DNA from 2 places in the Pseudomonas sp. DW-iso17 genome. Region 1 is predicted to be linked to the other one. Evidence: riboswitches for the same ligand, from Rfam matches in the RefSeq annotation. Region 1 holds a riboswitch; the other holds the start of a gene.
What was found. A riboswitch is a leader RNA that binds a small molecule or an ion and turns the genes downstream of it on or off. The one in region 1 is predicted to bind cobalamin.
Positions count from the first base shown of each region.

Region 2: another riboswitch for cobalamin. It lies ahead of AC4PS6_RS18930 (CbtB domain-containing protein); the one in region 1 lies ahead of cobO (cob(I)yrinic acid a,c-diamide adenosyltransferase).

Region 1 covers NZ_JBZXEA010000041.1:101,705-107,261, reverse strand. The annotation lists gene AC4PS6_RS21435 (C40 family peptidase) at 1-23, shown strand, start outside; gene AC4PS6_RS21430 (C40 family peptidase) at 168-707, shown strand; gene AC4PS6_RS21425 (PQQ-dependent sugar dehydrogenase) at 831-2,144, opposite strand; cobalamin riboswitch at 2,244-2,490, shown strand; gene cobO (cob(I)yrinic acid a,c-diamide adenosyltransferase) at 2,570-3,181, shown strand; gene AC4PS6_RS21415 (cobyrinic acid a,c-diamide synthase CobB) at 3,178-4,569, shown strand; gene bluB (5,6-dimethylbenzimidazole synthase) at 4,566-5,216, shown strand; gene cbiB (adenosylcobinamide-phosphate synthase CbiB) at 5,213-5,557, shown strand, end outside.
Region 2 covers NZ_JBZXEA010000032.1:150,924-156,480, forward strand. The annotation lists gene AC4PS6_RS18900 (hypothetical protein) at 1-170, opposite strand, end outside; gene AC4PS6_RS18905 (hypothetical protein) at 174-893, opposite strand; gene nfuA (Fe-S biogenesis protein NfuA) at 1,108-1,692, shown strand; gene cobM (precorrin-4 C(11)-methyltransferase) at 1,808-2,554, opposite strand; gene AC4PS6_RS18920 (cobalamin biosynthesis protein) at 2,625-3,017, opposite strand; gene AC4PS6_RS18925 (CbtA family protein) at 3,014-3,718, opposite strand; gene AC4PS6_RS18930 (CbtB domain-containing protein) at 3,730-3,918, opposite strand; cobalamin riboswitch at 4,015-4,226, opposite strand; gene AC4PS6_RS18935 (M10 family metallopeptidase C-terminal domain-containing protein) at 4,418-5,557, shown strand, end outside.

The sequences.
Region 1 (5,557 bases):
CTACGGTTACCGCTAGTAAGTAAAGTTAAAGTGATACTTGAAGTTTGACGTGTAAGCGCTAGAATCCCTGGACATTGTTGTCATCCGTTCGCGCGAGCTTTGCTTGCGCGTTCTGGTTTTCAACGTTCGGCAGCGAAAGCCGCATCCAGACCAGGATTGTTCTGCACATGTCGACCTCGGCCCGCCTGATGCTTATTGTTTGCGCCGCGCTGCTCAGCGCCTGCGCCAGTCGTACACCGCCGCCCGCGCCCGTCGCGGTCAAGCCTAAGCCGGTGTTCAACTATGCCACCCAAAATTTCTCGCCTGCTGCCGAAGACGTGCTCTTTCGTGCGCTGGGCCTGGTCGGCACGCCATATCGCTGGGGCGGCAACACACCGGACTCGGGGTTCGATTGCAGTGGCTTGATCGGCTTTGTATTTCGCGACGCTGCCGGCATCTCATTGCCGCGCACCACCCGTGAATTGATCGTGATGCGTGCCCAGGACGTCAGCGAACAAAACCTGCAAACCGGCGATCTGCTGTTCTTCGCCACCGGTGGCGGTTCGCGGGTCAGCCATGCGGGCATCTATGTGGGCGAAGGGCGCTTCGTGCATGCACCGCAGACCGGCGGTACGGTGAAGCTGGATACGCTATCCAAAGCGTATTGGCAGAATGCCTACCTGAGTGCCAAGCGCGTGTTGCCAGGGAATCTGGCGCGTAACCCCTGAATCAATAAAACTCCAAAATATGGGAGCGGGCTTGCCCGCGAATGCAGTGTGTCAGTCAACGGCTTAGTTGGCTGGGCCACCGTAATCGCGGGCAAGCCCGCTCCCACATGGGTATGTGGTTATTTACTTAACAGCCGACACCCGCCAAACCTTATTGCCCACATCATCGGCCACCAGCAAATCACCCTGCTGATCTATCACCACGCCGCCCGGCCGGCCCATGGCTTTCTCATCGCTATCAAGAAACCCCGTCAGCACATCCACCGGTTGCCCTTTCGGCTGGCCCCCTTCGAAGGGGACGAAAATCACCTTATAGCCACTGTGCGGCTTGCGGTTCCAGGAACCATGCTGGCCGATAAATGCGCCATTACTGAAGGGGGCCGGCAGTTTGCTGCCCTCGGCGAAGGTCAACCCCAGCGAGGCAGTATGGGGGCCTACCGCATAGTCGGGAGCGATGGCCTTGGCGACCATGTCCAGGTTCTGCGGGGTCACACGCACATCTACATGCTGGCCGTAATAACTGAAAGGCCAGCCGTAGAAGCCGCCATCCTTGACCGAGGTGATGTAATCCGGCACCAGGTCACTGCCGATTTCATCGCGCTCGTTGACTGCCGTCCACAGCTTGCCGCTCTGGGGTTCCCAGGCCATGCCGTTGGGGTTGCGCAGGCCGGAGGCAAAAATGCGGTGTTGGCCGCTGGCGCGGTCGACTTCCCAAATGGCGGCGCGGCCCTGTTCGGCTTCCAGGCCGTTTTCGCCGACGTTGCTGTTGGAGCCGACGCTCACGTACAGCTTGCTGCCGTCCTGGCTGGCCACCACATTTTTGGTCCAGTGGTGGTTCAAGGGGCCACCGGGTAAATCCACCACCTTGGTGCCTGGGGAGGTGATTGCGGTTTCACCCGGCTGATAGGGGAAGCGCAGCAACTTATCCGAATCGGCCACATACAGGTCGTTGCCCACCAAGGTCATGCCAAACGGCGAATTGAGGTTCTCCAGGAACACCGTGCGAGTTTCTGCCACACCGTCATGGTCGGCATCGCGCAGCAAGGTAATACGGTTCGGGCTCGGCACGCCGGCGCCAGCGCGGTCCATGACTTTTTCCATCACCCAGCCGCGCACGCCTTTGGCATCGTCCGGCTTGGGCGGTGCATTGGTCTCGGCCACCAGCACGTCGCCGTTGGGCAGCACGTAGAGCCAGCGCGGGTGGTCCAGGCCTTCGGCGAATGCGGCCACTTGGGTGCCTGCGGCCGCGATTGGCTTGGCGCCTTCGGGCCAGCCGATGGCCGGGGCGATATTGACGGTGGGGATCAACGTCTTGTTCGGCTCCGGCAGCCGGGGCGAGGGCCCGGTGCCGTCGGCGACCTGCAGGGTCGAGCTTTCGCCGCACGCAGCGAGGCTACCGGCGAACATGATCAGTAGGGCAAGTCGGGTTTTAGGCATGGTTTTCTCCTTGATACCTGTAGGGGTAGAGAAGCACGAACGGCGGATGGTTCAAGTACAAGGCCAGCTTTAATTGACGCTCCACCCCCAACCCACTAACCTTCGCGGCTTGTTCCAGGTGCTCTGTGGCGCGCGCGTCGACAGAGTGAAACAGGGAAGCCGGTGAGTGAGCGCACTTGTACACAGTGCTGCCGCGATTCCGGCGCTGCCCCCGCAACGGTAAATGAGTCAAGACGGTGCTGTTTGCCACTGTGTCGCGTGCGATATGGGAAGGCGCGCCCTCGGCTGCTTGCTATCAAAAGCGCCACTCATGAGCCCGGAGACCGGCCTGAATCATCCAACAGCATCACGGTGGGCGATGCTTGGCTGTCTGTTGTTTCTTTTTCCTGCCCGCCGTTTTTGTCCAGCCCCAACGGAGAGCTGCCATGACTGATTCCCACGATCGCGACGAACGCCACCTGGCGCGCATGCTGCGCAAAAAAGCCGTGATTGACGAGCGCATCGCCAATTCCCCCAACGAGTGCGGCCTGCTGCTGGTGCTGACCGGCAACGGCAAAGGCAAGAGCAGTTCGGCGTTCGGCATGTTGGCCCGGGCCATGGGCCATGGCATGCAGTGCGGTGTGGTGCAGTTCATCAAGGGGCGTAACAGCACCGGCGAAGAATTGTTTTTTCGCCGCTTCCCCGAGCAGGTGCGCTTTCACGTGATGGGCGAAGGTTTCACCTGGGAAACCCAGGATCGCCAGCGCGATATCGCCGCTGCCGAAGCGGCTTGGGCAGTGTCCCGGGCCATGTTGAATGACCCTTCCATCGGCTTGGTGGTGCTGGATGAACTGAACATCGCCCTCAAGCACGGTTATCTTGACCTGGACCAGGTACTCAGCGACCTGCAAGCCCGCCCGCCCATGCAGCATGTGGTGGTCACCGGCCGTGGCGCCAAGCCTGAGCTGATCGAAATGGGCGACACCGTCACCGAAATGGGCATGCTCAAGCACGCGTTCCAGGCCGGTATCAAGGCACAGAAAGGCGTCGAACTTTGAATCAGCCCCGTCATTGCCCGGCCGTACTGATCGCCGCTCCGGCGTCCGGCCAGGGCAAAACCACGGTCACCGCCGCGTTGGCGCGTTTGCACCGCAACCTGGGGCGCAAGGTGCGCGTGTTCAAATGCGGGCCGGACTTTCTCGACCCGATGATCCACGAGCGTGCCAGTGGCGCGCCGGTGTACCAGTTGGACATGTGGATGGTGGGCGAGCAGGAAAGCCGCCGCCTGCTCTGGGAGGCCGCGGGGGAGGCCGACCTGATCCTCATCGAAGGCGTGATGGGCCTGTTCGACGGCACGCCTTCCAGCGCTGACTTGGCGCGGCACTTCGGTGTACCGGTGCTGGGCGTGATCGATGGCACGGCTATGGCCCAGACGTTCGGCGCCCTGGCCCTGGGGCTGGCGCGCTATCAGCCCGACCTGCCATTCGCCGGCGTGCTGGCCAATCGCGTCGGCACCCTGCGCCATGCGCAATTGCTTGAAGGCAGCCTCACTGAGGGCTTGCGTTGGTACGGTGCATTGTCCCGCGAGACCGGCATCGAACTGCCCAGCCGCCACCTGGGCCTGGTGCAAGCCAGCGAACTGAATGACCTTGATATACGCCTGGATGCCGCCGCCCAGGCGTTGGGCAGCAGTTGCGAAGTGGCCCTGCCGCCGCCGGTGACCTTTGCCGCGCCGCACGTGATCGAAACCGAACCCTTGCTGGCCGGTGTGCGGATTGCCGTGGCCCGTGACGAAGCCTTTGCTTTTACTTACGGCGCCAGCCTGGATCTGTTGCGGGCAATGGGCGCGGAGCTGAAGTTCTTCTCACCGATCCATGATCGCCAATTGCCTGAAGCGGACAGCCTCTATTTGCCCGGCGGGTATCCGGAACTGCACCACCAGGCATTGTCGGCCAATACCTCGATGCTGGACGCCATTCGTGCTCATCACGCCGCTGGCAAACCGCTGCTCGCCGAATGCGGTGGCATGCTCTATCTGCTCGACTCGTTGACCAATGTGGAGGGTGAGCGCGCCGAACTGGTTGGCTTGTTGCAAGGCGATGCGGTGATGCAGAAGAAACTCGCGGCCCTGGCGCTGCAAAGCGTCGAGCTGCCGGAGGGGACCTTGCGTGGGCATACCTATCACCATTCCCTGACCAGTACCGAATGGGCGCCGATTGCCCGTGGCCTGAGCCCTAACGGCGGGCGCGGTGCCGAAGCGGTTTACCGACAGGGTCGTTTGACCGCCTCCTATGTGCACTTTTATTTTCCGTCGAATCCTGGCGCGGTGGCCGCGTTGTTTGCGCCCGACCTTGAGACCGCTATCGCAGGCAAGCCAGCTCCCACAGTTGACCCAGTTGCAAACCAATCCAATGTGGGAGCGGGCTTGCTCGCGAAGAGGCCATGACTGACAACGCATTCCCCCAAGCCGACCGCGAAGCCGTCTACCGCGCCATCGCCGAACGCCGCGACATGCGCCACTTCCGCGGTGGCAGCGTCGCGCCTGAACTGCTGCAGCGCCTGCTCCACGCTGCGCACCAGGCGCCCAGCGTCGGCCTGATGCAGCCGTGGCGTTTTATCCGCATCAGCGATCGCTCGTTGCGCAGCCAGATTCAACAGTTGGTAGAAGAAGAGCGCGTACGCACCGCCGAAGCATTGGGCGAGCGCTCCGATGCGTTCATGAAGCTCAAGGTCGAAGGCATCAACGATTGTGCGGAGGTATTGGTCGCTGCCTTGATGGACGATCGCGAGCGCCACATCTTCGGGCGCCGCACCCTGCCGGAAATGGACATGGCCTCGCTCTCCTGCGCCATCCAGAACCTGTGGCTGGCGGCGCGCGTGGAAGGGTTGGGCATGGGCTGGGTTTCGCTGTTCGACCCCCAGGCCCTGGCCGAGTTGCTGGGTTTGCCACCCGGCGCAAAACCCCTTGCAGTGTTGTGCCTGGGGCCGGTGGCCGAGTTTTACCCGGCACCGATGTTGCAGCTTGAAGGCTGGGCCGATCCGCGACCGCTGAGTGACATGCTGTATGAAAACACGTGGGGAGTGAGTCAATGAGTGTGGCCTTGCTGTGTGTGGCTGCGGTGGCGCTGGATGCGCTGCTCGGTGAGCCCAGGCGCTGGCATCCGCTGGTGGCGTTTGGCAATTTCGCCGGGCGCATCGAGCAACGTTTCAATACTGGCGGGCGTGGCTGGCGCAGCCATGGTGTGACCGCGTGGTTTATTGCGGTGGTGCCGCTGACCCTGCTGGCCACGGCGTTGTCGTGGGCGCCTTATATCGGCTGGCTGCTGGAGATCCTGGCGTTGTACTGCGCCCTGGGCATGCGCAGCCTGGGCGAGCACGTGATACCAGTGGCCCAGGCCCTGCGCCGTGATGACCTGGACGAGGCGCGTACACGT
Region 2 (5,557 bases), on a different contig from region 1:
GTCAGCCACAACGCGCGCCACAGTAATTTCACCCGTACCGGGTCTGGGCAGATTTCGTCCTTCTGGCTGCCATACCAGTCCAAGGCCTTGGCAATCCGTTCGCCCAGTGCCAGGTTATCGGGGCTATTGAGCAATTGATCGAGCAGCACGGTGGGGGTGGTGGTGAGCATGTCCTATTGTGAGGCGGTGAATGTTTCGGGCAATACATGACGGAACAGCGATTGACGGGTTTGTGTTTCGATCTGGCGGATAATCTCCTTGATTTTCTGGTCGGCAGGCGCATCCAGCAAGTGCTGCAAATCGCTGAGGTTGCCTTCGTGTCCGAGTTTTTTCAGGGTGTGATGTTCCTGCAAGACAGCGAGAACCGCTTTCCACTGCTCGCGGGTTTTGGGCTGTGCCGGGATGATCGAGTAATACTTGAGCACCAGATCAAACCGCACCGAACCGTCGCTTTTGAGGCCGTTACCCACACGCCGGTTGATATCCAGCAACACGTCGGCGTCGATGTACCAATAGGTGGGCATATGGCGCAGGATGACCGAATGGTCGGCAATGCTGAACGTTTCGGCAGAGTCGGGTATCGGTGAGCGCGTGCTGCTGAACAAGGTGGAGAGCAGGTCGTAAAGGAAGTCCCGGCCGATAATGGAATCATCCGGTTCGGGCTTTTCCCGCAGGAAGCGCTGAAAGTCTTCATCGGCTTCCAGCTTTGCCAAGACTCGAAAGGCTTCCTTGCACTCGCGATGCAGTTCGCTGTTGTGCGGGGGGCAGTAGTACACCTCGGCGGCGGATGCCGTCAGCGAGCCTTGTGTCGTCACGAAATCAATCAGATGGTCCAAATGCACTTGCTGTTCCGGCAAGCCCTTGAAATAGAAGCTCTGCAATGCGTTATTCATTCAATCCTCACAATCCGTAGTCGAAGAGGATTCACTCTATTGAGCCGGGGTTTGCGGGGGGGGCTATATAGGTAGGCACAGGTTTTCGCAGAAATGGCCAGGTGTCACGATGCGTCAGGCCAACAGGAACAGGTCTTTCCCGACAAAAATACTCGGACTTTGTACCTGCGTAATAATTTGGCGTAAACTGCGGGCAAGCCTGTGAGGAGTTTCCATGACTGCCATAACCATTACCGACGCCGCCCACGATTACCTGGCTGACCTGCTGTCCAAGCAGAACACCCCGGGTATCGGCATCCGCGTCTTTATCACCCAGCCCGGCACCCAGTATGCCGAGACTTGCATTGCCTACTGCAAGCCCGGCGAAGAGAAGCCTGAAGACACCGCCCTGGGGCTCAAAAGCTTCACCGCGTACATCGATGCCTTCAGCGAAGCCTTCCTGGACGACGCCGTGGTCGACTACGCCACCGACCGTATGGGCGGCCAGTTGACCATCAAGGCCCCCAACGCCAAGGTGCCGAACGTCAACGCCGACAGCCCGGTCAATGAGCGTATCAACTACTACCTGCAAACCGAGATCAACCCGGGGTTGGCCAGCCACGGCGGCCAGGTGAGTCTAATCGACGTGGTGGATGACGGTATCGCCGTGCTGAAATTCGGCGGCGGCTGCCAGGGCTGCGGCCAGGCGGACGTGACCTTGCGTGAGGGCATCGAGCGCACGCTGCTGGAACGTATTCCTGAACTCAAGGGTGTACGTGACGTGACTGACCACACGCAGAAAGAAAACGCCTACTACTGAGTAAGGTGTTCACTGCGAACAAAAAAACGGCGCCCGTGAGCGCCGTTTTTTATTATTTAAATTCATAGAGTTGCAAAATATATCTGATAAAGCAGATCAAGTGTGGGAGCTGGCTTCAGGGGCGATAGAGGTGCGCATGCCCTGCGCGGTACAGCGACGACTCGCTGAAGCTGTCACTGGCCAACACCTGCCCCACCACAATCAACGCTGTCCGCCGAAACCCCTTCGCCGCAACTTTCTCGGCAATGTCACTCAGCGTACCGACCACCCAATCCTGATCCGGCCAGGTGGCACGGTGTACCACGGCAATCGGGCAGTCCGAACCGTAATGCGGCAGCAGCTCGGCAACGATTTTCTCCAGATGATTGACCCCCAGATGAATCGCCATCGTGGTGCCATGTCGCGCCAGGCTGTCGAAGTCTTCACCGGGAGGCATGCTGGTTTTATCGGCGTAACGGGTCAGGATCACGCTTTGGGCGATGTCCGGCAGGGTCAGTTCGGTCTCCAGCAGGGCCGCGCACGCGGCGACCGCCGTGACCCCTGGAATGATCTGGAAAGGGATGCCCAGCTCACGCAAATGGCGTATTTGTTCACCAATCGCCCCATACAGGCTGGGATCACCGGAGTGCACCCGCGCCACGTCCTGGCCTTGGGCATGGGCCGTCTTGATCAGCTCGATGATCTGCTCCAGGTGCAGTTCGGCGCTGTTGACCACCTGGAGCGCCTGATGACCTTCCAGCACGGCGGCGGGCACCAGCGAGCCGGCGTAGATGATCACCGGGCAACTGCGGATCAGCCGCTGGCCCTTGACGGTGATCAATTCCGGGTCACCGGGGCCGGCGCCGATAAAGTAGACGGTCATGGAGAAATCCTGTTGAAAAACGGGCGAGCATGAACACGGCTCATGCTCAAGAGCGGAAATTATCGGGTTTTTAACCCGCGCAGGCTAACGCAAAGGTGGCCTGCGCGCTTTTTTGACGGGTGATCAGCAGGCGGGCAGGGCTGTCGGACAGCTGTTCGGCGAGGGCCAGGGCGGCGCTTTCGGCCACGCCGTAACAGCCGGTGTGGGCAAAAGCCAGCGCTGAGCGATGGCTCAGCCGATGTTCATAGCCCGCCAGGTGCTCGGCGCTGAAGCACTGCAAGGGCAGGTTCGATCGCTGAGCCAGTGCCAGCAGCCCAGGTTCCTCGCGTTTGTGGTCAATGCTTGCCAGCGCGGTCACGCGTGAGCGATCAATGCCGGCCTCGACCAGGGCGCTGTCGAGCAACGCCAGCAGGCTGTGAACCTCACAGCCCCGCTGGCAGCCCAAGCCGACAACCAGGATCATGCCGAGTATTGGTCGTCGCGGTTGCGGCGGAACAACCAGGCGCTGATCAGGCCCAAGGCCAGCCAGAAAGCGACGTTGGTCAATTGCGAGGCGATCTTGAACTGCGCTTCGAGCGCCTCCGGGGCCAGCATCGAATGTACCTCAGGTTGCGGCGCGCCGATGACGTGGGGCACGGCAAGAATCGCCAGCCCAAGGCCTTTCAACAGCCAATTGCGACCGAACACGATCAGCGCCAGGCCGGCGGCGGTGGAGGCTGCGGTGCCGATCCACCAGGTCTGGCGCAGTGTCAGGTCCGCGGCCGCAGTGCCCGGCAGTTCCGGTGGCAGGCCCAGGGTGGGGGCCAGTACAAAGGTCGCGTAGCCGGCCAGGCCCCAGAGCAGGCCTTGGGCGGTGCGGGTCGGCGCACGCAGCGTGTAGAGGCCGGCGAGCATCAGTGCAAAGCCTACGGCCACCACCAGGTTGCCTCCAGTGGTGGACAACACACGCTGCCAGCCATCTTCCGGCTCCCAGGCTTGGGCATCGTGGCTGTGGGCAGCAACGCCAGCGGCGTGCTCGTGCACCACTTCGGCGGCTGGCGAGGCTTTTTCAAAGCTTTCCGCCTGCAGGATCAGCGGTGCCACCCAGAAACTTTGCAGCAGGGTCAGCAGCAAGGCAGCCAAAAGCCCAGTGAACCCTGCGGTTTGCGCAATACGCTTGATCATGTCGGCAGCTCTCAATGGCACGGGAACGCGGCGCTGTGGCGGGTATCGTGGGCGGCGTTGTGCACCGCCTCGATATGCGAGAACCCGGCGAAATACACCAGGCACGCGCCAAGGATCGACGCACCGATGGCGGCGGTCAGGCGTTGGCTGAGGGTGGCGGTGCTAGTGGCGGTGTGCGAAGTGCTGCTGATGATCGACATGGCGCGTCCCTTTCAGGTGTCAGGGTGAAACGAGCGCATGAAAACCCCACGCGCCAGGCACGCAGGGTTCGAACAGCGCCCGCCCACCGCGGGTTTGTTATCTGAAGTTTTCGGGCCGGTCTCCGGGCTTGCGAGGGGCGGCTCTGGAAAGAGTCCTCCTGAAAGCATCGCCTTCCCATGCACAAGCACAGTGGCCATGACGCTTCGCTCGCTTACCGTTGCGGGGGCAGCACCGGACTTGTCATTGGATTTGACGCACCGGTTTCCCGTTTCACCCTGTGAAGGGCACCCGAAACAAGGTGTGTAGGAGAGCATGGTGTGCAGGTCAGCGTCAATTGGATGAGGACACCTACGAAGTACACGGCGATGAAGTATTTGCAGACGCAATAGGCAGACACGCGATGTATGAAGTGTTTGGGAACGCCTGCGCTTTTTTCGATAACTCAGAAGGAAACCCGGTTTATCTCCCCGCGCAACATTGAAATTAACGGTGGGCTTTATGCGACTTTCCAATACGCTGCAAAGTTTTCATGCGCCGCTTGCTGGCGATCAGCAATCAGCGGTGGCCGATGCGACCCTCAGGCCCAACGACCCCTCTGAATCGAACGTTGATAAACCCTCTTTCACGGTTGATCAGGCCGCGCGTCAAATCACTCGAACCGGCCATCGTTGGTTTGACGCCAATCGCGACGGCATCACGCAGATCTCCTATTCATTCAACAAGCACGCAAGAGGGCACACGGCGTTCAATGCGACCCAGAAAGAGCAGGCCCGGCGCTCGATGCAATCGTGGGAGGATGTCGCGAATGTTTCATTCCAGGAAGGCAGTCGTCGCCCCGAGGGGCTTCTAGCGTTCTCCAATAGCACGGACTACGAGGTCGCCTTCGGCCAGTATCCGGGCCAGGAAGGTAAAGTGCTGATCAATCCCCGATTTGGCACCAATACTAATCCAGCCTTGCACAACCATGGGCGAATGACCCTGACCCATGAAATTGGGCACAACCTGGGCCTGTTACACCCAGGCACCTATAATTTTGGTAATCCCAATTACCGCGATCACGCCTTATATGCTCAGGATACGCGGGCTTACAGCGTGATGAGCTACTTCGATGCACCTGAAGCGGGTAAACACTTCAATGGAAAGTTACCGTCGGCGCCGATGATGGATGATATCGCCGCTGCGCAGCGGGTTTATGGTGCCAATAACACGACGCGCAATTCAGATACCACCTATGGCTTCAACTCCAATGCGGGACGAGACTATCTGGAGTTGAACTCGCGTCACGATACGGCCTTGTTTTGTGTATGGGACGGTGGTGGTGTCGATACGTTGGACTTTTCCAAGTATCACCAAAACCAGACTATCAATTTGCGGGCGGAGTCCTTTTCGGATGTTGGCGGCCTGGTGGGGAATGTTTCCATTGCCAAGGGGGTTACGCTGGAGAATGCAATCGGCGGCTCCGGGCATGACTCGATCATTGGTAACCAAGCAAACAACGTGCTTAAAGGTGGGGCGGGTGCGGATCGACTCCGAGGTGCGGGGGGCGCTGACACCTTCGCTTACGACAATGCCAGCGACTCCACGCCGGAATATCCCGATCAGATTATGGATTTTGTCACGGGTGTGGACAGAATCGAT